One region of the Brachymonas moutaii (nom. illeg.) genome, then DNA from elsewhere that is predicted to be linked to it. Evidence: predicted binding sites of a transcription regulator. Region 1 holds the regulator's gene; the other holds the start of a gene.

Region 1 (14,448 bases):
CATGCCCAGGGCGTTGCACTGGGTGCGCGCAAGCTCGGCACCCGCGCCGTCATCGTCATGCCGACCACCACCCCGCAGCTCAAGATCGATGCCGTCAAGGCGCTGGGCGGCGAAGTCGTGCTCGCCGGCGAAAGCTACAGCGATGCCTATGACCAGTCCGTCAAGCTGCAGCAGGAAGAAGGCCTCACCTTCATCCACCCCTTTGATGACCCCGACGTCATCGCCGGGCAGGGCACCATCGCCATGGAAATGCTCCAGCAGCTCCAGGGACTGCCCCACCGCAACCTCGACGCCGTGTTCGTCGCCATCGGCGGTGGCGGCCTGGCGGCCGGCATCGCCAGCTACATCAAGGCCGTGCGCCCCGGCATCAAGGTCATCGGCGTGCAGATGAACGACTCCGACGCCATGCTCCAATCCGTGCAGGCAGCCCACCGCGTCACCCTGCATGATGTCGGCCTCTTCTCGGACGGTACCGCCGTCAAGCTCGTGGGCGAAGAAACCTTCCGGCTCTGCCGCGAGCTTCTTGACGACTACGTCGTCGTCAACACCGATGCCGTCTGTGCCGCACTCAAGGACATCTTCGTCGACACGCGCAGCATCGTCGAACCGGCCGGCGCCATGGGCGTGGCCGCCATCAAGCAGTATGTGGCCACCCACAAGTGCAAGGGCCAGACCTTTGCCGCCGTTCTCTGCGGCGCCAACATGAACTTCGACCGCCTGCGCTTCGTGGCCGAACGCGCCGAAATGGGCGAGGAACACGAAGGCCTGTTTGCCGTCACCATCCCCGAGGAGCGCGGCAGCTTCCGCCGGCTGTGCGAGCTCATCGCCAACATGGGCGGCGCCCCGCGCAACGTCACCGAATTCAACTACCGCATGCGCAGCAGCGAAAAGGCCCACGTCTTCGTCGGTCTGAGCACCCACGGTCATGGTGAAAGCGAAAAGATTGCCCAGAAATTCATCAAGCAAGGCTTCAGCACGCTCGACCTCACACACGACGAGCTCGCCAAGAGCCACATCCGCTACATGATCGGCGGCCTCAGCGACGTGGCCACCGACGAGCGGCTGCTGCGCTTCTTCTTCCCGGAACGTCCCGGGGCCCTGATGAAGTTCCTGCATCTGATGAATCCCGACTGGAACATCAGTCTTTTCCATTACCGCAATCAGGGTGCCGACTCCAGCCAGGTCCTCGTCGGGATCCAGGTTCCCGCCCGTGATGCCGCCGATTTCCAGGCTTTTCTCGACACGCTCGACTATCCCTACGTCGAGGAAACCGACAGCCCGGTCTACCGCATGTTCCTGTAAGGCTTACACTGCGGCGTCACCGCCACATCAATGAGAACTTTAGGAGTCTTCAGCACAAACATACGATCCTAGGTATTCAAAACATCCTTCTGTCGCTAGAATGTATACATCGGTAAGCGGTGAAACGTATTTTTTCGTTCTCTCGTATGCATCGATGTTCTCACATACCCCCATTGGAGCAGCGACAGATGGTTCTCGACAAAGTCCTCCTCGTGACGGCATGCGCCGCATTGGTCAGCGGATGCACCGGCATTTCCTACGGAGACCGTCACCTTCCCCCGGTGGACCAGGCCGCCATGAATGCCGACAGTGCCCGCATCCAGCAGTCCGAACGCACCGAGCGTGCCGAACTGCGCAAGGAGCGACGCGAAGAGATGATGGACGCGGCCGACGCCATCCATCGCGCCCGTGGAGATGTGGCGCCCGTCTATGTGGCGCCTGTGTACCTGATTCGTTAATTGACTGGAGACTCCTTCTCATGAAAAAACTCATCCCGATCTCCGCAGTGCTGCTGTCCACGGTGCTGACGGGCTGTGCCACCGGCGGTTCGGTGGGCGACTACGCCATGGGCGACGATTCCGCCGCCATCAAGCAGGGGCGCAACAAGGAATCCGCGCAGCTCTCCGTCGCCGAGCTCCGCCAGCACCGTCGCCAGCGCCAGAATACTTCCGAGGAGCTGGCCCTCGAAGCCCAGAAGCGCCAGGCCAAGCGTGACGAGATCAACGGCACCCTGGCCACGGTCAACAACGGCCTGATGACCACCAACGGCGTGATCGGTACCGTTCGCAACCTGCGCTGGGGCTTCTGATCCGCACTTTCCACCGCAGAGCCCAGGGGCTGCCTTCATCGGCAGCCCTTTTTTTGTTTTAGGATTCCGGAGGTAAGGGGGTTTCCTCCTCCCCAAGGAAAGGCAGCTCCCGCCCTTCATCACGGATGTCCTCCCATGAACCTTCTGGCACGCCAACTGGTGCTGGCCCTGCAGTTTTTCACCCGCATTCCACTTCCAGGCGCACTGGTCACATGGGCGGGGTATACCCCGGCGCTCATGCAGGCATCGCTGTGCCATTTCCCGGCCATCGGCTGGATCACGGGGGCACTCTCCGCAGGCTGTTTCCTGCTCACCCTGCATCTGTGGGGTGCCCCGGTCCTGACCATGGCCGCTCCCTCGCTGCTCATGCTGCTGGCATCGCTGGCAGCCGTTCTGTGCAGCATCTTCGTCACAGGTGCCCTGCACGAGGACGGGCTGGCCGATGTGGCCGATGCGCTCGGCGGTGCAGCCAGCCCCGCCCGTGCGCTTGCCATCATGAAGGATTCGCGCGTGGGGAGCTACGGTGTGCTGGCTCTCATCGCCAGCCTGGCGCTGCGCGTGCTCCTGCTGGCGTGCATGGGCATCGTGCAGCCCTTTCTTGCCGTCTGCGTGATCGTCGGCTCCCACGTCATCTCGCGCTTCTTTCCCCTGCTGCTCATCCGCCTGCTGCCCTATGCCCGCACGGATGACAGCTCCAAGACCGTGCAGGCCATGGGCGAGATGCATGCGGTCTCCCTGTGGTCGGCTGCGCTGTGGTGCCTGCCGCTGGCCCTGTGCTACTGGCTGCCCCAGGGCGCCTGGCTGGTAGCCATCCTGGGCGTGGCCACGCTGGCGTCCGCAGTGGCTGCATGGGCCATGTACGGATGGTTCCGCAAGCGGCTCGGCGGCTACACCGGGGATTGTCTCGGGGCCACCCAGCAGGTCTGCGACATGGTTTTCCTGGCCGCCGCACTCACGGCCGTGCTCCGGGCCATGGGCCAGCTCTGAGCCCTGCCAGACCGACATGTCCATGCACCAGCAGACTGGGCCTTTGCCCCTTTCAAGCCCATTGTGGCTGCTGCGCCATGCACGCCCCTGCATTGCACCGGGAATCTGCTACGGCCAGCACAATGTCGAAGCCGATCCCGGCCACACCGAGGAAGCCGCCCTTGCCATGGTGCAGGCCGTGCTGGATCATCGCAGCGCCCAGCCGGATGTCTGGCACGCACCGCTCCGGCTGGTGGCATCTCCGCTCGGCCGCTGTCTACAGCTTCAGGAGGCACTGGCGACACGACTGCAGCCGCTGGGCATCCCTGTGACCTGCTCCTGCGATACACGTCTCGCGGAAATCCATTTCGGCACATGGGAAAACCGTCCCTGGTCCGACATCACACCGCAAGAATGGGCGCTCTGGATGGCCTCCTTCATGGATTTTCGCCTTGGAGGCAAGGGCGAAACCGTGCGCGAGCTGATCTCCCGCGTTTCCGAGCTGGCCATGGCACACCAGCGCTGCCGGATACCCACCATCTGGATCACCCATGCAGGTGTCATGCGTGCCACAGCCCTGTTGTGGCAGACCGGATTCGATCCGCTCCGCGGCACGCTCACCGCAGCACAATGGGCAGGCCTGGAGGCCGCCTCTCCTGGAGGCTACCGGCTCATGGCTCCCATTGTTCCGTCGAATCCCCTCATGAACGCCAGGGAGTAGAGCGGAACCTGTTCGTCAGCGGCGACCAGTGTGTGCGTGCCGTCACTGCCCGTTGAAGGCGTCCCCTCCCGCCTGCGCTCCATTGCCGGTAGTACCCGCCCCGGCTCTGCGCGTCTTGGCCGGATTGGCTGCCTGGGCAGGCGCAGTGAGATCTGCTGCCGAATCCACGGGCACCGCATCCGCTGGCGCTGTCTTGGAAAGCGTGGCGTCCGGCTGACGTCCCGTACCGCTGTCTGCTCGGGGAGCAACGGGTGCCACATCATGGCCCAGCTGGACTCCCCCCGGCGCCATGATCTCGCCCGGATGGCCACTGTGCCCGCCACCACCTCCGGCCACGGCACCGCTGCCGGCCAGCTGGGTCGGCTGCACAGGAGAGCCCTGGAGGGCAGGTTTGCGGGTGAGCAGCTGTGTCTGCTCCTGAATGTCCAGATTGCTGACCGAAGCGGCCGAGGCATCCCCCGCCGCTTCCATGTCCGACGCAGGCTGCGTGGACTTCATCCGCCAGCCGAAGTAGATGCCGCCGATCAGAGCGACGGCCGCCAGCCCTGCCACCAGAGGGACAGTCCATTTCTTGAGCAGTTTTTCCACGTTCAGGCTGTTGGGCATAGAGGGTGAATTCCAGAAAATGCATGCAGGGCCGCCACTTCGCCCACCGGTCCGGGAATTTTCCCGAAGGCTCGGCATCTCGCGCGGAATCCTGTTCCGGATTCCCCTGCGCAACAGGGCTGCCCCTCCAGTCGCGGCACAGCTGGAAAATCAACCTTCTGGGAGCCTCCAGAAGGCAGCATTCCCACGCCTCCTGCGCGACACTGCCTGCGATTATGCGGCGTTTAGGGCCCGCATGTGAGTCTCAGCCTCGCCATCCGTCCGGTTTTCTGCCCCGCGTCCTTTCCTGTCACCGTCGCATCAGCCCGTGAACGATTGGGCTATCATCGTCCCGATTCACCTCACCATTCCTGCCGCATGCCCGCATCTCTGGACGGCAAGCTTGTCGTCGCCATTTCCTCGCGTGCCCTGTTCGATTTCGAGGCCGAAAACCGACTGTTCGAAGCCGGTGACACCCGCGCCTACATGCATGCCCAGCTCGCGCACATCGATGATCCTGCAGCCCCCGGAGTCGCATTCTCCCTGGTGCGCAAGCTGCTCGGTTTCAACACCTCCGACCACCAGCGAGTCGAGGTCGTCCTGCTCTCGCGCAACGATCCTGTCAGCGGCATGAGAGTCTTCCGCTCCGCCACTGCGCACGGACTCCACTCCATCCAGCGGGGCGTATTCACGCAGGGGGACGATCCCTTCCGTTATCTGCGTCCGCTGGGCGCCCATCTCTTTCTCTCGGCCAATGATGCCGACGTGCGGGAAGCGCTGGCCCTGGGATTTCCCGCCGCCCGCGTCGCCACCTCGGCGCCACAGGCCAGCGACCAGCATCCCGATACGGTCCGGATCGCCTTCGACGGTGATGCCGTGCTGTTCGGCGACGAGGCCGAACGCATCTATCAGCAAAATGGGCTGCCCGCCTTCCAGGCCCACGAGGTCGCCCATGCATCCAGCCCCCTCCCGCCCGGCCCCTTCAAGCCGTTTCTGGAAGCGCTGCACAGTCTGCAGACTGCCTCCGAACAGGGCGACACACCGATGCGTCTGCGCACCGCCCTGGTCACGGCACGCAGCGCTCCCGCACACGAACGCGCCATCCGCACCCTGATGAACTGGCACATCTCCATCGACGAGGCCATGTTCCTCGGCGGACTGGCCAAGGGGCCCTTCCTGCGCGAATTCGAACCGGATTTCTTCTTCGACGACCAGACCGGCCACGTCCGCAACGCGTCCGAGCATGTCCCTTCGGGCCTGGTCACGTTCGGCGTCAGCCACGAACATCTTTCCTGATCTCTCCGCATGAACCTCCATTCCCATCTCACATCCCGCCGCGCCCTGGTGCTGTTCTCCGGAGGGCAGGATTCCACCACCTGCCTGGCCTGGGCCCTGCAGCGCCATGCCCACGTGGAAACCGTAGGCTTCGACTACGGCCAGCGGCACCGTGTCGAACTCGATGCCCGGCTCCACGTCCTCGATGCCCTGCGCGCACAGTTTCCTTCCTGGTCAGGCCGACTGGGAGAGGATCACATGCTCGACGTGAACATCCTCGGCCAGATCAGTGATACTTCGCTCACTCGCGACATGGCATTTGCCATGGAAGCCAACGGGCTGCCGAATACTTTCGTGCCTGGACGCAATCTCGTGTTTCTCACCCTGGCCGCCGCTCTGGCCTACCGTCGAGGCATCGACGTGCTGATCACAGGCGTGTGTGAAACGGATTTTTCGGGATACCCGGACTGCCGGGACGACACCATCAAGGCCATGCAGATCGCCCTGTCACTGGGCATGGATCGCCGCCTGCTCATCGACACCCCCCTGATGTGGATCGACAAGGCAGAAACCTGGGAACTCGCACATCGCCTCGGCGACGCCAGTGGCATCCCCGAGGGGGGCTCCCGGCTGGTCGACCTCATCATCGAACACTCCCATACCTGCTACATGGGCGACCGCTCCCATCGTCACGCCTGGGGATACGGCTGCGGCAGCTGTCCTGCCTGCCAGCTGCGCGCCCGGGGCTACGAAACCTATCTCGCAGCCCAGCAGTCCCACTGACACACAAGTTCCTCCTGAAGCCGCCATGCTGCAGCGCCCTTGGAGAGCCCCGCAGGAGCACCAGACACGGCCCGCGCATGACGGTGAAAACCTGACTCATTGCACGCTCACAGCCGATGCCCGCGAGCGTGAGAGCACGCCCCCAGTCACGACCAGCACCAGCGACAACGCTGCCAGCAGCAAGGCCAGCCATGCCCTGCTGGCCAGGGCAAATCGCCACCCTACCAGCAGCGCAAGCGGTGCCGCCAGCGCGCCGGTGAGCAGCATGCCCACATGGAGCGCAGCGGTATATATGCCAGTCACCGCGCTCATGCAATGCCGAAAATCGCGCGCAATGACCATCAGACTCGCAATGTGGCCGATTCCCAGACAGGCACCAATGAGCAGAGTCCCTGCGAACATCCCGAACAGCCCCGAGCAACGGCTCAGACCATCCCACGGCACCGATTGCCAGATCGATCCCCGTGGCATGCCCGCACACAGAAACCACCTATCCGGAGCCTCAGCCCCGCCAAGACGGCCAAAACCCGCGCACAGATCATCGAGGCGGCATTGGCCGAGTTCATGCAGCAGGGTCATGCGGCGGCCACCATGGGCCATATCGCCCAACACGCGGGCCTGGCCAAAGGGACGCTCTACACCTGTTTCGAAAACAAGGAAGCGCTGTTTCTCGGCTTGATCGAGCAGGTGGTCAAGGGCCCGCTCAGCGAAGTCGAGAAGCAGCCGATTCGCGAGAAAGAACTCGTGGTCGACCATTTCCGGCGCACCCTGCTGCCTGCCATGCGCACCATGGAAATGACTGGACGCGCTTCGGTGGCCCATCTGATTCTGGCGGAAGGGGTCAAGTTTCCCTTCCTGATCGAAGCCTATCGAAGGGAAGTCCATGCCCCCTTCCTGGCGCACATCCGTCACCATGCGCAAAGGGCCTTCCAACGCGGCGAAATCGGTGATGACACCTTGGCACAGCATCCCCATCTGCTCGCTGGACCGCTGTGGATCGGCATGATCCACAATGGCATCCTTGACCCCGAGCATCCGATCGATGGCGGCACGCTGTGCGAATCGCAGCTGCGCATGCTGTTCCGTCCACCATGCGAGTCTTCGTCCGTCACCGTAAATTCCGTGCATTCCTGAGGGGCGGCGGGTGCCGTTTCTCCGGCACAAAGAAAAGGCAGAAGTTCCAGCATGCTCGGCCGCTTGATTCCTGTACAGGATTCGGCCGGATGCGCATGCCATGCGCCACAGGCTCACGGCGCGTCTTCAGTGCCCATCCCCCTCGGCACCAAGATGGCCATGGGGAATGCTGCATCACATGTTGCATGCCACAACATGCATGTGCTTTGAAAAGCCACCGTTAAAACGAAAAAAAGGGCCGAAGCCCTTTTTTCAACAATGTGCAGATTGTGTACTGCAATCTGCACATTCACATATGGAGCGGGAAACGAGACTCGAACTCGCGACCTCAACCTTGGCAAGGTTGCGCTCTACCAACTGAGCTATTCCCGCGCTGTGCTGAAGCATGAAGTATAGCGCAGTTTCGGCACGCTCGTCAAAAGATCTGCATTTTTTGCAGAACAGCGCCGTTTAGCCCGCTGTCTGGGTCGCGCCTGCCTGGGCTGCATCCTGGTGCACCACCAGCACCGACATGGGCGCATGCGACACTACACGCTGTGCCACGCTGCCAAGCATGAGCTTCTCGACGCCATGACGGCCATGAGACCCCATCACGATCAGATCGGCACCCAGCTTCTGGGCCTGGTCGATGATGCCCTTCCACACCGCATAGGCATCTACCGTCATGACATCTACGGCCAGCCCCTTGGCGGCGAACATGGCTTTCACCTGATCGAGCACTTCGGTTGCTTCCTTGGTGATGGCGCTCATGTACTGGGCCTGCCCAAAGGCGAAATCCGGGCCGGCGCTGGCAAAGGGATAGGGATCGAGCACATACACTGCCGTGACCTTGGAGCCCAGCGCCTTGGCCAGATCGGAAGTCTTTTCCACGGCAAGCGTGGAGGTACGGGAACCGTCAACCGGCAGAAGGATATGTTTGAACATGATTCGTCTTCCTCAAAAGAATGGTGAATGGTGCCGGTCATCCCTGGAGGCTGCTACCCGTCCGCCTCTCTGCGACGCTCCGTCTTCATCAGCTCAATGAAGGCCGGATGCCAACCCTGCCCCGAAGCTGCTGCGGGTCTGGATGACCACGCCTCGCCACTCCGAGGGACACCGAATGCAATGCAGGGAAAGTGTACTCTGCGCCATGCGGATTGATAAGCCACGCAGACAGTGCCTGATTCAGGTCAAGGTATGCAGCGCATGTGGCTATACACTGCATGCGCCTGTGCGCCGACACGCGCGCAGGGATCATCGAGTCATCAAGGCAGAGGCAATCATGAGCAAACTGGAGTGGAATGAGGATTTCGTGCTCGGCGTGGACGCCATGGATCAGACCCATGTCGAATTTGTCGACCTGCTCGCACGCGTCGAGGCTGCCGACGATGCCCACCTGCTGGAAGAATGGCAGCACCTCATCGATCACACGGATGTGCATTTCGACAACGAAAACCGGTGGATGCTGGCCACCCGGTTTGCTGCCAGCAACTGCCACACCACCCACCATGGCGCGGTGCTGGGCGTGATGCGCGAAGGCCTCGAATATGGCCGCAAGGGCCATCTCAAGGTGGTACGACAGATGGCAACCGAACTGGCAAACTGGTTTCCCCAGCATGCAGACACCATGGATGCAGCCCTGGCCCTGCATCTGCGGCGGGTGGGCTACGACCCTGTCACGGGTGCCATGACACATCCCGAAATGCTTCCTCACGACGTGATCCACGGCTGTGGCGGAGACACCTGCTCCGAAGACTCCCAGGATCAGGCCACCCAGCCCCCTGTCACTGCCTGAGCACGCATCCGGAGCCAGGAAAACATTCTTTCGCGGAGTTTCTTCTCTATTCCTCTGGCACGAGAAGGGTATGATCCGCGCCATGGATACTTCCTGGGAATGGTTGCCGGTTCTGCTCGCCCTTGGCATCGCACTGTCGATGCAGCCGTGGCGTCTGCTGCGTGATACAGAGCTGCTGAACCCCTTTCTAGGGAGCCTGGTCATTACCCCATGGCTGTGGGCACTCCCCCGGCTGCACACCATGCCGCTTCAGCTGCAGCTGACCGGCTCGTGCATGGTGCTTCTCATGCTTGGCTGGCCCTTGGCAGTGCCTGCCTTCTGCCTGATCGCCGTGCTTTCGGCATGGATAGGTCATGCCCCACCCCAGCTGATCATGGAAAACGCTTTCTGGCTGGGCATCCTCCCTGCCACCTTGGCCATGCTGCTGGGGGCCCTCATCCGCAGATTCATCGGCACGCACCTGTTCGTGTACATCCTCGGTCGCGGCTTCTTTGGCACAGTAGCCTGCGTGTTCGCTTCCAGTGTGCTGCATGAATGGGCCGGCATGTCCTTGCCCCACGTCGATCCAAGTCTCACCACCATTGCCCACTGGCTCATTGCCTGGGGGGATGGTTTCATGACAGGCATGCTGACCGCCATTTTTGTGGCCTTCCGCCCGGAATGGCTGGCCACCTGGTCGGATGGGCTGTATTTTCATCATCCCCATGATCCCCCTTCCGCCTGAATCCGGCTGCATCACGGATGTGCGGGGCGTGATCGCCGGACATCACACCCGCTCCGATCGGCCCACTGGCTGCAGCGTCGTGATGGTGCCGCAAGGAGCGGTGGCCGCAGTGGACGTGCGCGGCGCTGCACCAGGCACGCGCGAAACCGATCTGCTCAGATCCGGCAATCTCGTACAACGCATCCACGCCGTAGTGCTGAGCGGTGGCAGTGCATGGGGACTGGACACCGCCACGGGAGTCGTGGCCTGGATGGAAGAGCACGGGCTGGGCATGGAAACCGGCTTCGGCCACCTGCCCCTGGTGTCGGCTGCCGTGCTGTTCGATCTTCCGACAGGGAATGCCCGTATCCGCCCCACCGCGCAGGATGGCTATGCGGCCTGCACTGCGGCATCCCAGAAGCCCCTTGCACAGGGCAATGTCGGTGCGGGAACCGGCGCCACAGTGGGCAAGCTTTTCGGAAACGACTGTGCCATGAAAGGGGGCATAGGCTCCGCCAGCCTCACCTTGCACGGCATCACGGTCGGGGCACTCGTGGCCTGCAACGCCGTCGGCGATGTGCGTGATGCTGCAAATGGCCACCTCCTGGCCGGCAGCCGCAAAACGCCGGACAGCCTTGAACTGCGAGATTCGATGGCCAGTCTGGTGCAGGGCCAGTCACCGGCCACGGTGCTGCCTGGCACCAACACCACCATCGGCGTCATCGCCACCGATGCCCGGCTCAGCCGCGAACTGCTCCAGCGCCTGACCGTGGCCGGGCACGATGGTCTGGCCCGCTGCATCACACCAGTGCATACCCTGCTGGATGGCGATACCCTCTTCGCCCTGGCTACAGGGCAGGCCGATGTCGTGGACACGCCACCGCCGGATGCACTGACACTGGCAGCCATGGCCAGCACAGTGGTGTCCATGGCCGTACATTCCGCCATCTGCAGCGCACAGTCCCTGCGGACAGACGATTCATTTTGGCCCAGCGCAGCCGAAGCAGCGTTGGCTGCCCGCCCCCGCCCGCAGAAATAGCCCTCAGACCTGATCGGATCGGATCCCAAGCACAGCACACTGGAGCCTTTCCCAAATCGGTTCCGTCAAGGGTCAATGGATGGGCCGCAGAAAGAGCCCCACCGTCAGACCCAGCCCGATGGTGACAATGGCCATGCGCAGAAGACGCTCGTTGACACGGTGCAATGCCCAGGCTCCAAGCAAGCCTCCGAGAATGGCTCCACTTCCCAGGCACACGGCCTCACGCCAGTGCAGATCCGGGGAAAAGACAAACAGAGCCACAGCCGATGCGTTCATCACTCCGGCAAGGGCATTCTTGGTTGCCCCGGCATTGCGCGTCGGCAAGCCGGCCATGGTGAGCGCCGCCATCATGAGAAAGCCTATGCCACCACCAAAATATCCCCCATAGATGGCGATGAGAAACTGCACCATCCCTGCCGCCACCGGCCCCAGAGCGGCAGAAGCCTCGATCGGCCTGCGACGAAAGCTGCCCCAGGCAAACATCACGGTGGCAAACAGCACCAGCCATGGCACGAGACGTGCAAAGATCGAGGAAGGAGTCTTGAGCAGCAGCAGCCCCCCGAAGGCCCCTCCCAGCAGACTGATGACGAACAGCGCCCTGAACCCCAGCTTCCCAGCCCCTGTCACGTGGCGCCGCCCTGCCCAGCCTGAAGTCACCTGCCCGGGAAACAGGGCTACCGTGGAGGTGATGTTGGCAGCGAGCGGCGACATGCCAGACAGGATCAGCGTAGGCAGGGTAATGAACGACCCCCCTCCAGCCAATGCGTTCTGGAGGCCCGCCCACATGCCGGCCATGAAAATCAATGCATAGATCATTCGTCATTCCTCTCCCGCGCCAGGCCCATCACGCCCCTCAAGGACGCACTCCCTCTGCGAATTGCACGCCATTCTAGGGATACCGGAACGACTGCGCACACGCAGGGCCTCCACAGACTTCTCACCGCCTCTTTCATGAGAGGTGCGGAAAGGCGGCATAAAAGGAGTCCTGTTGCCCCCCATGACGCAACTTTCTTGAAGCACAGAATCATCGGCAGGCCACAGGCCTCAAAATGCTGCTATAATTCAATGCTTCAGCGGCTGTAGCTCAGTTGGATTAGAGTACTTGGCTACGAACCAAGGGGTCGTGGGTTCGAATCCTGCCAGCCGCACCACCTTGAAAAGGCCTGCACTTTCTGTGCAGGCCTTTTTCTTTGCGTGGAATCGTCTGCATCGACACATCTCTCCTGCAAACTCCTTATAACCATCAAAAAGTCATGCTACAATGAATGCCTTCAGCGGCTGTAGCTCAGTTGGATTAGAGTACTTGGCTACGAACCAAGGGGTCGTGGGTTCGAATCCTGCCAGCCGCACCATATTGAAAAGGCCTGCACTTTCTGTGCAGGCCTTTTTCTTTATCTTCTTTATCCCTGTTTCTGCGCCGCACGGAGGCAGCCTCGCCTCCGTTTTCGTCCTCAGCGGAAAAAATCAGCGCGGGCTGAGGGCACCACTCACCAGCTTGGAAGTGATGTCGACGATATCGACCATGCGGCGATAGGGCATGCGCACGGGGCCAATCACCCCCAGAGTGCCGACCACCTGCCCTCCCACATGGTAGGGCGCGCTGACCACGGACAGCTCCTCCACTGGCAGCGAGCCACTTTCGCCCCCGATATAGATATGCACCCCTGCCGCCTGGATCGACTCGTCGAGCAGCCGCATGAGCTGTGTCTTCTGCTCGAACAGCTCGAAGGCACGACGCAGCTGGGTCATGTCGGAGGAAAAATCCGTGACGGAAAGCAGGTTGCGCTCTCCCACAATCACCACGTCCTGTCCGTGATCCTGCAGCTCTTCGGCGCTGGCCTGAATGGCCGCCTCCATGAGTGCAGCTATTTCACCCTGAAGGTGCTCGACCTCTCCGCGCAGACTGGCCCGCACCTGTTCCATGTCCATGCCGCTGTAGTGCTTATTGAGATGGCTGGCGGCTTCAGTCAGTCGGGGCTGGTCGAAATCGGTCTCGGTGAAAAGGACACGGTTCTGCACGTCTCCGCCTGGCGACACCAGAATGACCAGCACACGCCGCTCGGACAGGCGCAAAAAATCAATGTGCCGAAAGGCCGATCCACGGCGGGGACTGACCACGACCCCCACGAACTGCGACAGATCCGAGAGCATATGGGCTGCCTTGGCAACAACCTGCTTGGGTTGCTCGGGTTCGAGCGTGAGGCTGGCGGGAATCTGCCTGGACAGACCAGCCGGTTCGGCGGTGAGCATGGCATCGACCACCATGCGGTAGCCACGCGCAGTGGGAATGCGGCCTGCCGAGGTATGAGGACTCGCCAGAAGCCCCAGATCTTCCAGGTCCGCCATGATGTTGCGGATGGTTGCCGAAGACAGCTCCAGTCCGGGCATCTGCGAAAGCGCACGCGACCCTACGGGCTGCCCGTCGGCAATGTAACGGTCCACCAGGGTCCGGAGCAGCAACTTGGCGCGGTCATCAAGCATGGCGTCACATTTTAATGATCTAATGCGCACATGAAACCAAGATTTCAACATGTGGGGCTGATAGGAAAGTACCTGCGCAACTACCCGGCGCCGCAGGCTTCACAGACCGAGGGGACACCCGCCAACATCCTGATGAGCGTCGCTACCTGCCTGAAGGAGCAGAGATGCCAGGTGGCCATCGAATCGCGCTCCGCCGAGATCACCGGACTGGATCGGCTGTTCCCCACCCTGGAGATGGTGGAGATCGGCCAGCAGTGCGATCTGGCTGTAGTGGTGGGTGGAGACGGCACCATGCTGAGTGCTGCCCGTGAACTGGCCCCTGCCCAGGTACCGCTCATCGGCATCAACCAGGGGCGTCTGGGCTTCATCACCGACATTCCGATCGACCGGGTGAGCGACACGCTGCCGCCCATGCTGCAGGGAGCCTATACCGAGGATCCCCGCGCCATGATCCACAGCCACGTGATGCGGGGCAACAGCTGCGTGTATGACGCCCTCGCCTTCAACGACGTGGTCATCAACCGGGGGAGTACCTCGGGCATGGTGGAACTTCGCATCGAAGTAGATGGCAATTTCGTCTGCAACCAGCGTGCGGATGGTCTCATCATCGCCACCTCCACTGGCTCCACGGCCTACGCACTGTCGGCCGGAGGGCCGCTGATGCATCCCTCCATTCCGGGCTGGGTGCTCGTGCCGATAGCCCCGCATACCCTGTCGAACCGCCCCATCGTGCTCTCGGATTCCTGCAAGGTGACGCTGGAACTGGTGGCAGGACGCAAGGCCAGTGCCACCTTCGATACCCAGTCGCTTTCTGCCCTGCAGCCCGGAGATCGGGTGGTGGTGCAGCGCTCAGAGCTGCAGGCCCGGTTTCTGCACC
Region 2 (14,448 bases), on a different contig from region 1:
ATGAGCCGGGGACTGGCCGGATTCCCTTTCGCACCTGGTTGCGCTGGCTCGATGCCGCAGGGTATGGAGGCTATGTCGGCTGTGAGTATGTGCCAGCCCGCGGGGGAGTGGGTGGGACGGATGCGGGCTTGGCCTGGATGGCACGCCTGGGCTACGCACCGGGTTCTTCAGGTCCTTCGGCCTGACGGGGCAGGGGTTCTCGACGCCGCAGTGGCGCGGCCGGGCATGCCCTTCTACAATCCCTGCGCATGAGCAGCCCTTCCACTCCTGTTCCGGTGTCCTCCGGGACACCCGATGCATCCCCTTCCGTGATCTGGCGCCGAGCAGATGGCTCGGTCGTGTCGTGCTTCGAGAAGGTCAAGGTGCTCAACGAGAACTATGCCGAGCTGCGCGAGCTCCTGCAGGATGCGCTTGACGATGCCCTGCTGCTGGGATGCAGCGAAGCGCAGGTGCGTGCCGCCTTTCGCGCACTGGTCGACGGAGTGGAAGCCACTGTGTCCGAGGATGCCCGCGCCGGCTGAGGGTGTGCGCCACGTGGTGTATGCCCTGGTCACATTTTTGTGTCGATGCGTCAGCACACGGAAACCATTCGACTGCACAATGCAGAATTCAAGGCTGTGCAGCCATTGGCACATAATCTCCACATGAATCAGCTCGACGCTCTCCGACAATACACCAAGGTCGTGGCAGACACTGGCGATTTTCGCCAGATCGCCCAGTTCCAGCCGCGCGATGCGACGACCAATCCCTCTCTCATTCTCAAGGCCGTCCAGAAGCCCGACTATGCACCGCTGCTGCTGGACATCGTGCGCAGCAGGGGGGTGTCCAATCTCGCAGACACCATGGACCACCTGCTGGTTCGGTTCGGCTGCGAAATCCTCACGCTCATTCCCGGCCGGGTCTCGACCGAAGTGGATGCACGACTGAGTTTCGATACCGAAGCCACGGTAGCGCGCGCGGAGCACCTTGTCGAACTCTACGAGGGGCAGGGCGTGCACATCGACCGTGTGCTCATCAAGATCGCATCGACCTGGGAGGGCATCCAGGCGGCACGCATTCTGGAAGAGCGCGGCATCCATACCAATCTGACGCTGCTGTTCTCCTTCTGTCAGGCCGTGGCCTGTGGCCATGCGGGAGTACAGCTCATTTCGCCTTTCGTGGGCCGCATCTACGACTGGTACCGAAAACAGGCCGGCGCTGCATGGGATGACGCAGCCATGAGCGGTCCGAACGATCCCGGCGTGCAGTCCGTGCGGCGCATCTACGACTACTACAAGCAGCATGGGGTGGCCACCGAGATCATGGGGGCCAGCTTCCGCAACGTGGGCCAGATCATGGCCCTGTCCGGGTGTGATCTGCTCACCATCAGTCCCGAGCTGCTTGCGCAGCTGGCCACGACTCCCGCGCAGCCGGATTTCGCACCCTCTCTCACGGTGGCACAGGCACGGGAAAGTGCCCTTCCTGCCGTGCAGTTCGACGAGGCCTCGTTCCGCTATGCCCTCAATGAGGACGCCATGGCCACCGAAAAACTCGCCGAGGGCATCCGTGCGTTTGCGGCCGATGCGGTCAAGCTTGAGGCCCTGATGCACGCAGCCGCCTGATCCCGGGGCAGACCGCACCTGTCTCTGTCGGGACTGGTATGCCATCTGCCGTCAGGCTGCGCAATTAGTTCGTTTTCTCCAGGTTCCGTTCATGAATGTATTTTCGCCCGAGCGTTGTGAGGCACAGGCCGCATCGTCGTCTGCCGTGGTCTGTACGCCTCCCGGCGCCGCCAGCCGGCAGCCAGAATGGCGTCTCCTGAAGGAGGCAGCAGCGCGTTTTCCGGTCAACCGGGTGCAGCCAGGGGGTGTGCCGCTGCCGTCTTCGGCAGAGCGAGCCGCTCTCTTCGATCTTCGAACTGCCTTTGCGCGGGATGCCGGGCGTACGGCACGCCTGAGCCGCACTTTTGTCCACGGGGACAGATGGCTGGCACACGTCGATTTCTCGAAGACGCACATCGACGACGACGTGCTGACCCTTCTGCACCGGCTGGCCTGTGCCCAGGGAGTGGAAGCCCGCCGTCAGGCCATGTTTGACGGTGAGCGCATCAACCATACAGAGGGGCGTCGGGTCATGCACTGGCTGCTGCGCGAGCCTGTGGAAGCAGGCGTGGCGGAGCCCTTGCAGCCTCTGTGGCGCGAGATGGATGCTGTGCGCACCGCCTTTCTCGACTATGCGGAACGGGTGCGGGACGATGCGTCCATCACGGATATCGTCAACATAGGCATCGGGGGGTCCGATCTGGGGCCGCGCATGGCGATCGAGGCGCTGGCTCCCTATGGGCACACAGGCAAGCGGTTCCATTTCGTGAGCAATGTCGACGGCGATGCCCTGCACGATGTGCTGGCGCGGGTGAAGCCTGCACATACCCTGTTCATCGTGGCGAGCAAGACCTTCACGACGCTCGAAACCATGACCAATGCGGCCACTGCCATGGCCTGGTTCCGCGCGGCAGAGGAAGGCCGCCATGCCGATCGCCTGGGCGAGCATTTCGTGGGCATCACGACACGGGTCGAATCGGCCCATGCGCTCGGCATGCGGCAGGCATTTCCGATGTGGGACTGGGTGGGCGGGCGGTATTCGGTCTGGTCGGCTGTGGGGCTGTCGCTGGCGGTGGCAATCGGTGCCACCCGCTTCCGGGAATTCCTGGCAGGAGCGCATGCCATGGACCGGCATTTCGTGGAAGCCCCGGCGCAGGACAGTCTGCCGATGCAGCTGGGTCTGCTGGATGTGTGGCGCAGCAGTTTCCTTGGGCATGCATCCCGGTGCATGGCACCCTATGCCCAGATGCTGCAACGTTTCCCGGCCTATCTGCAGCAGCTTGAAATGGAAAGCAATGGCAAGCGCTCCAGCGCATGCGGAGAGCTGCTGGACTATGCCACCTGTCCCACCGTGTGGGGAGAACCGGGAACGAACGGGCAGCATGCTTTCTTCGAGATGCTGCATCAGGGCCCCCAGGTGCTGCCTGTCGAGTTCATCGCCGTGTGTCGGCCCCAGCATCCATGGGCGCTGCACCATGAGCTGCTGCTGGCCAATGCGCTGGCGCAGGCGCAGGCGCTAATGCTGGGACGGGACGACCCTGATCCGCAGCGCTGCTGCCCGGGAAACCGGCCGAGCACCTTCATTCTCCTGCCGGAGCTCACCCCCTTCACGCTGGGGACGTTGATCGCGCTCTACGAGCACCGTGTCTTCGTGAGCGGTGCCGTGTGGGGGCTCAACAGTTTCGATCAGTTCGGCGTGGAGCTGGGCAAGCAGCTCGCGAGCGGACTGGCACCACGGTTCTCGAGCGGGGATGTGCAGGGGCTCGATGCTTCCACGGCCGATCTCCTGACCCGCATGCGCGCTGCGATGTGACGCTTCTGCCGGAGCAGCAGAAAACCCGCCGGTCCGTGAGGGAGGCGGGTTTTCTGTATGTGGCGGTGACGGATGACGCGGCGCAGTGGACGTAACCGTCCCTTGATCTGCGCCGCAGAAAAAGCCCGACCTGCCTTACTCGACCCGGATGCGCTGCGGGACGTTGACGGCTTTCTTGGGCAGGGTGAGCACGAGCACGCCATTTTCGTATCGGGCCTTGGCAGCGGATTCATCGATCTCTGCAGGCAGCTGGAAGCTGCGGGCCACCTCGCCCTGGTAGCGCTCGGTGCGCAGGACCTTGTCGCCTTCGCGGTGGCTGTCCTGCTGCTTGACCTCGGCGCGTATGGTCACCACATTGCCTTCGACTCCCACCTGGATGTCTTCCTTGGGGACGCCGGGAAGATCGGCATGCACGGTGAAGTCCTGACCGGATTCCTTGACGTCGATCCGGAGCTGCGAGGGCGGCGGCAGAGGCTCGCCATGCAGCGGCTTGATGAAAAAGCCGGGAGCGACATCCTTGAAGAAGTCATCGAGCAGGGGATTGCGGTTGATCAGGGTATTCATGCGTTTCTCCATCAGGTTGAAGGTGAAAATTCAAGTTCACGGCAACGTTGCATGTCTCCTAAGTAAGCGCCATCAAAGGATTTTCAAGGGATTGGAAGGGGCGTTCTGTATCGGGATGTGGGGGATGGAGAAGACCGCAGGGTGGGGTGTTCGGCACGCTGCCTGCGCATGAAAAAACCCTCCCGCCCCGAAGGACGAGAGGGTTGGTGCGGTGGGCCGGATGCAGGGATCAGCGGCTTGCGGGAACCGCGCCCGCTTGCCCTGCAGCCGGAGACCGGCGGAGATGAATTACATCATCCCGCCCATGCCTCCCATGCCGCCCATGTCACCCATGCCGGCGGCAGGAGCGTCTTCCTTGGGGGCTTCGGCCACCATGCACTCGGTGGTCAGCATCAGGCTGGCCACGGAGGCGGCGTTCTGCAGCGCAGTGCGGGTCACCTTGGTCGGGTCCAGGATACCCATTTCGATCATGTCGCCATACACGTGGTTGGCAGCGTTGTAGCCGAAGTTGCCGGCGCCTTCCAGCACCTTGTTGACCACCACGCTGGGCTCGTCACCGGCGTTGGCGACGATCTCGCGCAGGGGGGCTTCGATGGCCTTGAACACCAGCTTGATGCCGGCGTTCTGGTCGGCGTTGGCGCTGGTGAGCTCACCCACGCTGGCGCGGGCACGCAGCAGGGCCACGCCACCACCGGCGACGATGCCTTCCTCGACGGCTGCACGGGTGGCGTGCAGGGCGTCTTCGACACGGGCCTTCTTTTCCTTCATTTCGACTTCGGTGGCAGCGCCGACCTTGATCACGGCCACGCCACCGGCGAGCTTGGCCACACGTTCCTGCAGCTTTTCGCGGTCGTAGTCGGAGGTGGCTTCCTCGATCTGGACACGGATCTGCTTGACACGTGCCTCGATGTCAGCAGCAGCGCCTGCGCCGTCGATGATCGTGGTGTTTTCCTTGGCCACTTCGATGGTCTTGGCCTGGCCCAGATCGGCCAGGGTCACCTTCTCGAGCGTCAGGCCGACTTCTTCGGCGATGACCTTGCCGCCGGTCAGGATGGCGATGTCTTCGAGCATGGCCTTGCGACGGTCGCCGAAGCCCGGAGCCTTGACAGCCACGACCTTCAGGATGCCGCGGATGGTGTTGACCACCAGGGTGGCGAGGGCTTCGCCGTCCACGTCTTCGGCAATGATCAGCAGCGGGCGGCTGGCCTTGGCCACTTGCTCGAGCACGGGCAGCAGGTCACGGATGTTGCTGATCTTCTTGTCGAACAGCAGCACGAAGGGGTTTTCGAGAACAGCGACCTGCTTTTCGGGGTTGTTGATGAAGTAGGGAGACAGGTAGCCACGGTCGAACTGCATGCCTTCGACGACGTCGAGTTCGTTGCTCAGGCTCTTGCCGTCTTCGACGGTGATCACGCCTTCCTTGCCGACCTTGTCCATGGCGTCAGCGATGATCTGGCCGATGGATTCGTCGGAGTTGGCGGAGATGGAGCCGACCTGTGCGATTTCCTTGGAGGTGGTGGTGGGCTTGGAAGCGGCCTTGAGCTGCTCGACCAGTGCGGCGACAGCCTTGTCGATGCCGCGCTTGAGGTCCATGGGGTTCATGCCGGCGGCCACGTACTTCATGCCTTCGCGCACGATGGCCTGGGCCAGCACGGTGGCGGTGGTGGTGCCGTCGCCCGCGTTGTCGGAGGTCTTGGAAGCGACTTCCTTGACCATCTGGGCGCCCATGTTCATGAGCTTGTCCTTGAGCTCGATTTCCTTGGCCACGGACACACCGTCCTTGGTCACGGTGGGAGCGCCGAAGGAGCGCTCGAGCACCACGTTGCGGCCCTTGGGGCCCAGGGTGGTCTTGACCGCGTTGGCCAGGATGTTCACGCCTTCGACCATGCGGGCGCGGGCGTCCGCGCCGAAAACTACGTCTTTAGCTGCCATTTGCAAATTCTCCAGTGATTCAGTGGTGCAGGATGCCTGTGCCATGCGGCCACGCATCCGTGCGGGATGGGGTGGGTATTACTTCTCGACGACGGCGAAGATGTCGTCTTCCTTCATCACCAGCAGCTCCTCGCCGTCGACCTTGACGGACTGGCCGCTGTACTTGCCGAACAGCACACGGTCACCGACCTTGACGTTCAGGGGCTTGACTTCACCCTTGTCGTTGATGCGGCCGGGGCCGATGGCCAGCACTTCACCCTGGTCGGGCTTCTCGGTGGCGTTGTCGGGGATGACGATGCCGGAAGCGGTTTTGGTTTCGTTTTCCAGACGCTTGACGATCACGCGATCGTGCAGGGGACGCAGGTTCATGGACTCTCCTTGAAAGTAAGTCGTGATGAGACAAACAGTTGAAACAGGGGATGTTCCCTGCCTGCACGGAAACGCGTCCGTGCAGGACGGGGAAAGCATCGGCCGGCAGAGGCGGCTGGCGATCCCGGCACACATGCGTGGATGGCTTTAGCACTCTACCCTGGCGAGTGCTAATGATAAGGGCGATCCAGGGGGATTCAAGAGGCGGATGGGCAAAACTTGCGCATGGCACCGGGTGCCATGCCGGGTGGCTCACCCGCGGAATACCGTGCGTGCACCGTTGAAGCGGGAGGCAAAGTAGGGGCTGTAGAGGCTGGCGGTGCGCACGATGCCTCCCGAAGAAGGGGCATGGATGAATTCGCGGCGGCCGATATAGATGCCCATGTGCGAGAAGGGGTTGCCGGAGGTATCGAAAAACACCAGATCACCCCGCTGCAGCTGGTTCACGGCAAGGGGGCGACTCGACTGGGCCCACTGCAGGGTGCTGCGAGGCAAGGCACGGGGAGCAATGCCGCTGAAGACGTATTGCACGAGGCCGCTGCAGTCGAAGCCTCCTTCCAGCGTATTGCCGCCGTAGGTGTAGGGGGTGTTGATGGCGAGCATGGCCCGAGCAATGGCGGCTTCGCGCAGGTCGCCGGAAAACTGCAGCGGATGCAGCAGGGCGATGGAGGGGTAGTCGGTCCGGAGCGTGCCCGGAGAGGTGCCGGAAGAGCGCCGACGGGCTGTGCGGGCAGGGCTGGCGCAGCCCGCGAGCAAGAGGGCTGCGCAGCCTCCCCCGGCCAGGAGCAGCAGGTGGCGGCGCGAGGCGAGGTCTTGAGAGGAAGAATCAGACTGCCCCTCCCGCCGAAGGGTGGGGGGCAGGGCGGGCATGGAAAGAGAGGAGAGGGGGGGCGGCAGGGGGTGCATCGGGAAAGCTCCGGAAGATGCCATGCGCACGTTGTACCACCTGGGGTGCCGTTTGCGAATCCCCCGGCCTGTCTGTCGCCCTGTCTGCAGCAGGGGGCGGCAGGGAGGCGCGCAGGGGGGGATCAGAAGTGGGGTTCACTCCGGGAATCGTGAGATTCGCGATGCTCCTGGGGCCGGTTGTGGGGGCGCTGCTGCTGTGGCTGCTGGATAGCGTGGGGATCGCGCTGGAACGTGCGGGCACGTTCCACACGCTGTGCCTGGGGAGCCATGCGACGCTGCTCGGCGGCCGGAGAGTTCGGCAAGGTGCGCGGGCGCTGTGACATCCAGGCAGGACGTGGAACAGCGGCTGGAGCAGGAGTGCCGGGCTGGGCCGCCGGGGAAACTGCGGGCGCTGTCCGGCCCTGCGTGGCATGCATCCAGCCCGTGGGGGTGACAGCCGGCGCAGTGGGGGCGTGAGGGGCGGTGGCTCCCCATGGACGTCCGTTGACGGGGGCCTGAACCGCATGCAGGGGGGTAGAGGGGCCGGGTGGCACGAAGCGGTGGCCAGGCGCAGTCCAGTGACCATTGACGAACACGACGCCATTGCCACGATGGGCATAGTAAGGATGCGTCCAGGTATAGCCCGGACGCGGGGCACTGGCCCAGCGGCCGCGCGCCCAGACCCACTGGTTCTGCCAGGTCCAGTAGCCGCCGATCCAGATGGCGCCGATGAAAGGCATGGGGGGCGGGGTTTCGACCAGGACCGGCGGCGGGTCGTAGGGAATGAGCAGCGGGTCGGGCTGGACGACCCCGACATCGCTCCAGACACCGCTGTCGGTCGTGGCGTAGGGCAGGGGCGCAACGCAGGCAGAGGTCAGCAGGGTGAGACCGGTGAGCAGCAGGGCAGCGGGCCCGCGGAGGGCGCGCGCAGGGGCAGCGGAAGGACGGATCGGGAGGGCGGCAGTCATGGGATGTTCGTCGGAAGATGGAAATGAGTGTGTAAGGGCAGATCACATGGCGGCTGCAAAGTTCAGCGGCAGGTGTGACAGCGTGTATGGAGGCACCGGCGCCCGGCTTTGGGCAAGGTGGACGGCGCCAGGCGGTTCAGGGAAGCTTAAGAGGCATGCGGCAAGGTGAACATGGATACGGGAACTTCGGGGCCTGGATGCACTCTATCTGTGCGTGAGGACCACGGAGTCCGGAACTTTTTTGCGAGGACAGAATGAAGAATATCAAGATGGGGTGGTGGCTGGTGCTGCTGGTGCCTGCGGGATTGTGGTTCATGGCCGATACGCTGTGGGTGCAGCCGTTCAGGTATTTCCCGTTCAGGGAGGTCTTTATCCAGTTCACCGGCGTGGTGGCCATGGCGGTGATGAGCGTGGGCATGGTGCTGGCGACCCGTCAGCGGTGGCTGGAGGCCCGGCTCAATGGGCTTGACAAGATGTACCGCCTGCACAAATGGCTGGGGATCACGGCGCTGGTGGTGTCGGTGGTGCACTGGTGGATGTCCAAGGGGACGAAGTGGATGGTGGGCTGGGGCTGGCTGGAGCGCCCCGCACGCCGTGGCCCCCGAGGCGGCGGAGAAGGGGTGGCACAGGCGGTTGTGACGCTGGAGCAGTGGCTCAACACGCAGCGCCATCTGGCCGAATCGATGGGAGAGTGGGCCTTCTATGGGGCTGTGGTGCTGATGGTTCTGGCGCTCGTGAAGTGGTTCCCCTACCGGCTGTTTTCCAAGACACACCGCTTGCTGGCCGTGGCCTATCTGGTGCTGGCCTTTCATACGGTGGTGCTGCTCAAGTATGCCTACTGGTCCCAGCCGGTGGGATGGCTGATGGCCGTGCTGACCGCGGCCGGAGTGGTGGCTGCCCTGATGGTGCTGCTGGGGCGCGTGGGGGCCGGGCGCAAGGTGTCTGGCGAGATCCTGGAGGTGCATCGCCTGCCTGCATTGCGCGTGGTGCGCACCACACTGCGGCTTGCTTCCGGATGGCCGGGGCATGAAGCAGGGCAGTTTGCCTTTGTGACCACGCATCGTGCGGAAGGGGCGCATCCGTACACGATCGCGTCGCACTGGGATCCCGCCACGCGGGAAATCACGTTCATCACCAAGGCGCTGGGCGATTACACCGCCACTCTGCCGCAGGCGCTGCAGCCCGGCATGCCGGCCACGGTGGAAGGGCCGTATGGGTGCTTCACCTTCAATGACGATGCTCCCCGCCAGATCTGGGTGGGAGGGGGCATCGGCATCACGCCCTTTGTGGCGCGGCTCAAGGAAATGGCGCAGGAGCGGGCCCAGGGGGCCCATGCACCCGAGGTGGATCTGTTCCACACCACAACGGAACTCGACCCCGAGGCGCTCGCGCTGCTGGAGGCCGATGCGGCTGCGGCAGGGGTGCATCTGCATGTGCTGGTCGATGCGCGTGATGGACGCCTGACGGGCGAACGCCTGCGTGCGGCCGTGCCGGACTGGCGCACGGCCAGTGTCTGGTTCTGCGGCCCGGCAGGATTCGGCACGGCGCTGCGGACCGATCTGCTGGCGCAGGGATTGCCGGCAGGGCGCTTCCATCAGGAGCTGTTTGCCATGCGCTGAAAGGGGCGGCGTTGCGGCCCATGGAAGGGTTGGGCGCTTCCGGCCCTCCCCTACAATGGGGCGCCATGTCTGCTTCTTCCGATGAATCCCTGCGGGGCGATGTTCTCCCGGCCCCCGCGCCTGCCGGTTCGGCTGCGCCGTCTGCCGCGCATGCCTGGTGGCTGGCGGCCCGGCCCTACACCCTGACCGTGACCCTTTCGCCGGTAGTGGCAGGGTGCATGCTGGCCTGGCTGCAGACAGGACGTCTGCACGGACTGCTGGCGTTGGTGACGCTGCTGGCGGCCATGTGCATCCAGATCGGCACCAATCTGCTCAACGATGTGGGCGACTACGAGAAGGGGGCCGACCAGCCCGATCGACTGGGGCCTCCGCGGGCGGTGGCCAGTGGCTGGCTGCCAGCTGCCGCCGTGAGGCGTGCGGGATTTCTGGCGATGGGGGGCGCATTCCTGCTCGGCATCGTGCTGGCAGGAGTGGGGGGCTGGCCCATCGTGGCGACAGGGTTGCTGGCACTGGTGTGTGGCTGGGCCTATACCTCGGGGCCGCGTCCGATTGCCTATGGACCGTGGGGGGAAGTGTTCGTCTGGTGCTTCTTTGGCCTGGCGGCAGTGGGGGGTACCTTCTGGCTGCAGGCCGGCGTGCCCACAGCCCATGTCTGGTGGATGGGGCATGCGATGGGAGCCTTTGCGGCGGCAGTCATGCTGGTCAACAACACCCGCGACCGTGCGACCGATGTGCGGGCGGGCAAGCGCACGCTGGCGGTGCGGCTGGGTCTGCCGGCCAGCCGACTCCTGTATGCAGGGGTGATGCTGTTCCCGTTTGTGATTCTGCCGCTGATCGGGCCGGCAGCGAATTCGCCCTGGATGGCTCTGCCGCTGGTGATGCTCGTGCCTGCGCTCAGGCAGGTGACCGATGTTGTGCGCCACGCGCCAGGCAAGGGCTACAACCGGGTTCTGGCGCGCACCGGGATGGTGCAGCTGGGATTTGTGCTGACCTGGGCTGCCGCGCAGGGGCTTGCCGGCGCGGCAGCCTGAGTGGTGCATCGGCCCCCAGGGGGGGCCGATGGCCGTGCATGGAGCAATGGGGAAGCCAGCGAGGCGCGTGCTGCAGCTCCAGGGGTGCAGCTGGCATGTGTATTGCTTGACTGACCAGACAGGGCCCCGTTTTCCTCATGGCGCCGGCCTTCCATGCCTCGGCGCCCATGAGGAAGACAGGCCCCTTTCGTGATGCACGATTCGCAGGGAAGCCTTCCGTTCGCACGAGAATGAGCGGAACTTCCATTTCCAGGACCGTGTCTCCCCTGTTCGGGAGCGCGGGCCGATGATCCAGCAGGGCACAGCCATGTCGATACACGCCGCACTTCACCACGTCACCCACTACCGGTACGACCGCCTGGTGCAGCTCGGACCGCAGGTGGTGCGCCTGCGGCCAGCCCCCCACAGCCGCAGTCGCATCCTTTCCTACAGCCTCAAGGTCGAGCCGGCCCAGCATTTCATCAACTGGCAGCAGGATCCGTTCGCCAACTACCAGGCGCGCCTGATGTTCCCGGAGCCCACGCAGGAGTTCAAGGTCACGGTGGATCTGGTGGCGGAAATGGCGGTGTTCAATCCGTTCGATTTCTTCCTGGAGCCCGAGGCCGAGCAGATTCCGTTTGCCTATGGCGAGCTGGAGCAGCAGGAACTGGCGCCCTATCTGGCGGCAGACCCGCTCACGCCGCTGCTGGAGAAGTATCTGGCAGGCGTGGACCGCAGCGCCACGCCGACGGTGGACTTTCTGGTGGCGCTCAACCAGCGGGTGCATCAGGATGTGCGCTATCTCATCCGCATGGAGCCCGGCGTGCAGACGCCGGAGGAGACCCTGGGCAAGGCCAGCGGGTCCTGCCGCGACTCGGCATGGCTGCTGGTGCAGCTGCTGCGCCATCTGGGGCTGGCGGCGCGCTTCGTGTCCGGCTACCTGATCCAGCTCAAGCCCGATGTGAAGTCGCTCGACGGCCCCAGCGGCACCGACCATGACTTCACCGACCTGCACGCCTGGTGCGAGGTCTACCTGCCGGGGGCCGGCTGGGTGGGGCTCGATGCCACCTCGGGACTGTTTGCGGGCGAAGGGCACATTCCGCTGGCCTGCACGCCCCAGCCCGGGGGGGCCGCGCCCATCGAGGGACTGGTCGATCCCTGCGAGGTGACCTTCAGCCACGAGATGTCGGTGTCCCGCATTCTGGAGACCCCCCGCGTCACGCTGCCGTATTCGGATGCGCAGTGGGAGCGCGTGCTCGCCCTGGGCGATGCAGTGGATGCTTCCTTGCAGGAGGGGGATGTACGCCTCACCATGGGGGGCGAGCCGACGTTCGTGTCCATCGACGACCGCGACGCGCCCGAGTGGAACACCACGGCGCTCGGGCCGCGCAAGCGGGAACGGGCCATCGAGCTGCTGCACCGTCTGCGCGACCAGTATGGCCAAGGGGGCTTCCTGCACTGTGGGCAGGGCAAGTGGTATCCGGGCGAGCAGCTGCCGCGGTGGGCCCTCTCGGCCCTGTGGCGCACCGACGGCGAGCCCGTGTGGCACAACCCGGCCCGTCTGGCCGATGAGCGCACGCCCCAGCACTACACCCAGGAAGATGCCGACCGCTTCATCCGCCAGCTGGCCGAGGAGCTGGGCATCACCGACAGCCACGTCATGCCGGCGCTGGAGGACACCTGGTATCACCTGTGGCGCGAGCAGCGCCTGCCCAGCAACGTCACGCCGCAGGATGCGCGGCTCGACGACAGTCTGGAGCGTGCCCGGCTGGGCCGCGTGTTCGGACAGGGCCTCGCACGGCCTGTGGGCTACGTGCTGCCTCTGCAGGCAGTCTCCGAAGTGGGCACCTACGCCGAGCTGACGGCCGAGCATGCCCCCCACTGGGCCACCAGTCCCTGGCATCTGCGCGAAGGGCAGCTCTATCTGCTTCCGGGCGACTCCCCGGTGGGGCTGCGTCTGCCGCTCGACCGGCTGCCCTGGGTGGCCGCCGATGACCGCGCGGTACCCGTGCCGGTCGATCCCTTCGAGCCGCGCGAGGAGCTCGACAGCACCGGTGCCGACCAGCCCGCACAGGACCGCCCGGGCGCGCAGGCACGCGCTGCCGCAGGCAGGGACGCGGCCGCCTGCCAGAAGGAGGGGACCGCTGCAAGACACCGCCGCCGCGAAAGCGAGAATCTCGCCGGTGGCGGCATGGTGGGCATGCACGAGGACGCGGATGACGACGGCATGGCCAGCGGGCAGCTGCGCGAGCGCAAGCCGCGGCTGTACGAATCGGCACCGTGGATCGTGCGCACCGCCCTGTGCGTGGAGGCACGCGACACGCGGCGTACCACGGGCATCGTCGATCCCAAGGATCCCTCCAAGGGCTATCAGGCGCTGTATGTGTTCATGCCCCCGGTCGTGCGGCTGGAGGATTATCTCGACCTGGTGGCCGCCATCGAGCGCACCGCCGAGGCGCTCGACGTGGCCGTGGTGCTCGAAGGCTATCTGCCGCCCCGCGATCCCCGTCTGACCATGCTGCAGGTCACGCCCGACCCCGGAGTGATCGAGGTCAACATCCAGCCTGCCCGCACCTGGCGCGAGATCGTGTCGCGTACCGAGTTCCTGTACGACGCGGCCTTCCACTGCCGGCTCTCCGCCGAGAAGTTCATGACCGACGGACGGCATACCGGCACGGGCGGTGGCAATCACTTCGTGATGGGCGGCGCCACGCCCGACGAGAGCCCCTTCCTGCGGCGGCCCGACGTGCTGGCCAGCCTGCTGTCCTATTGGCACAACCACCCCAGTCTTTCCTATCTGTTCAGCGGGCTCTTCATTGGCCCGACCAGTCAGGCTCCCCGGGTGGACGAAGCACGCAACGACCAGCTCTACGAGCTCGAAATCGCCCTGGCCGAAATCCACGGGGCACAGGCCAAGTACGGCGAACAGATGCAGCCCTGGCTGGTCGACCGCAGCCTGCGCAACATCCTGATCGACGTCACGGGCAACACCCATCGCAGCGAGTTCTGCATCGACAAGCTCTACTCGCCCGATTCCAGCACCGGCCGGCTGGGGCTGCTGGAGCTGCGTGCCTTCGAGATGCCGCCCCATGCCCGCATGAGCGTGGTGCAGCAGCTGCTGATGCGTGCGCTCATTGCCCGGTTCTGGCGTGAGCCCTACCGCGCTCCCCTGGCGCGCTGGGGCACCGAGCTGCACGACCGCTTCATGCTGCCCACCTTTGTGCAGGCCGACTTTGCCGATGTCATGTCCGAGCTGCGTGCCGCTGGATTCGCGTTCGAGGATGCGTGGTTCGCTCCGCATTTCGAGTTCCGTTTCCCCCACATCGGGGACATGGAGGCCGACGGCGTCACGCTTACCCTGCGCAGCGCGCTGGAGCCCTGGCACGTCATGGGCGAGGAAAGCGGCGGGGGTGGCACCGTGCGCTATGTGGATTCTTCGCTGGAACGGCTGGAGGTCGAGGTGCGGGGCTTCAACCCGGCCCGCCACACCATCACCTGCAACGGCGTGCCGGTGCCCCTGCAGCCCACCGGCAAGGCCGGGGTGCTGGTGGCCGGGGTGCGCTACAAGGCCTGGAATCCGCCGTCCGCCCTGCACCCCAGCATTGGGGTGCATGCGCCCCTGACCTTCGATGTGGTCGACACCTGGATGGGGCGCTCGCTCGGCGGCTGTTCCTACCATGTGGCCCATCCTGGTGGACGCAACTACGA

What was found. Region 1 encodes HrcA, which represses chaperone genes, less so after heat shock. Its sites were predicted from a motif close to TTAGCACTCNNNNNNNNNGAGTGCTAA; they were not measured.
Region 2: a site for HrcA is predicted at 6,406-6,432, ahead of groES (co-chaperone GroES). Genes of this name have one in related genera too.

What each region holds. Positions count from the first base shown of each region.
Region 1 covers NZ_JBNGEN010000001.1:626,104-640,551, forward strand. Annotated here, with positions in the region: gene ilvA (threonine ammonia-lyase, biosynthetic) at 1-1,302, shown strand, start outside; gene ACP2WS_RS02800 (hypothetical protein) at 1,491-1,760, shown strand; gene ACP2WS_RS02805 (NGK_0946 family protein) at 1,781-2,110, shown strand; gene ACP2WS_RS02810 (adenosylcobinamide-GDP ribazoletransferase) at 2,246-3,097, shown strand; gene ACP2WS_RS02815 (histidine phosphatase family protein) at 3,114-3,797, shown strand; gene ACP2WS_RS02820 (hypothetical protein) at 3,840-4,403, opposite strand; gene ACP2WS_RS02825 (5'-nucleotidase) at 4,761-5,678, shown strand; gene queC (7-cyano-7-deazaguanine synthase QueC) at 5,688-6,440, shown strand; gene ACP2WS_RS02835 (hypothetical protein) at 6,537-6,707, opposite strand; gene ACP2WS_RS02840 (TetR/AcrR family transcriptional regulator) at 6,714-7,574, shown strand; tRNA gene ACP2WS_RS02845 (tRNA-Gly) at 7,871-7,946, opposite strand; gene ACP2WS_RS02850 (universal stress protein) at 8,025-8,498, opposite strand; gene ACP2WS_RS02855 (hemerythrin domain-containing protein) at 8,836-9,348, shown strand; gene ACP2WS_RS02860 (energy-coupling factor ABC transporter permease) at 9,431-10,072, shown strand; gene ACP2WS_RS02865 (P1 family peptidase) at 10,053-11,090, shown strand; gene ACP2WS_RS02870 (sulfite exporter TauE/SafE family protein) at 11,163-11,903, opposite strand; tRNA gene ACP2WS_RS02875 (tRNA-Arg) at 12,164-12,241, shown strand; tRNA gene ACP2WS_RS02880 (tRNA-Arg) at 12,365-12,442, shown strand; gene hrcA (heat-inducible transcriptional repressor HrcA) at 12,555-13,571, opposite strand; gene ACP2WS_RS02890 (NAD kinase) at 13,602-14,448, shown strand, end outside.
Region 2 covers NZ_JBNGEN010000005.1:63,032-77,479, forward strand. Annotated here, with positions in the region: gene ACP2WS_RS07290 (hydroxypyruvate isomerase family protein) at 1-185, shown strand, start outside; gene ACP2WS_RS07295 (hypothetical protein) at 249-521, shown strand; gene tal (transaldolase) at 645-1,601, shown strand; gene pgi (glucose-6-phosphate isomerase) at 1,693-3,393, shown strand; gene ACP2WS_RS07310 (Hsp20/alpha crystallin family protein) at 3,529-3,957, opposite strand; gene groL (chaperonin GroEL) at 4,246-5,889, opposite strand; gene groES (co-chaperone GroES) at 5,968-6,258, opposite strand; gene ACP2WS_RS07325 (C40 family peptidase) at 6,511-7,128, opposite strand; gene ACP2WS_RS07330 (hypothetical protein) at 7,287-8,111, opposite strand; gene ACP2WS_RS07335 (ferredoxin reductase family protein) at 8,366-9,730, shown strand; gene menA (1,4-dihydroxy-2-naphthoate octaprenyltransferase) at 9,796-10,761, shown strand; gene ACP2WS_RS07345 (transglutaminase family protein) at 11,069-14,448, shown strand, end outside.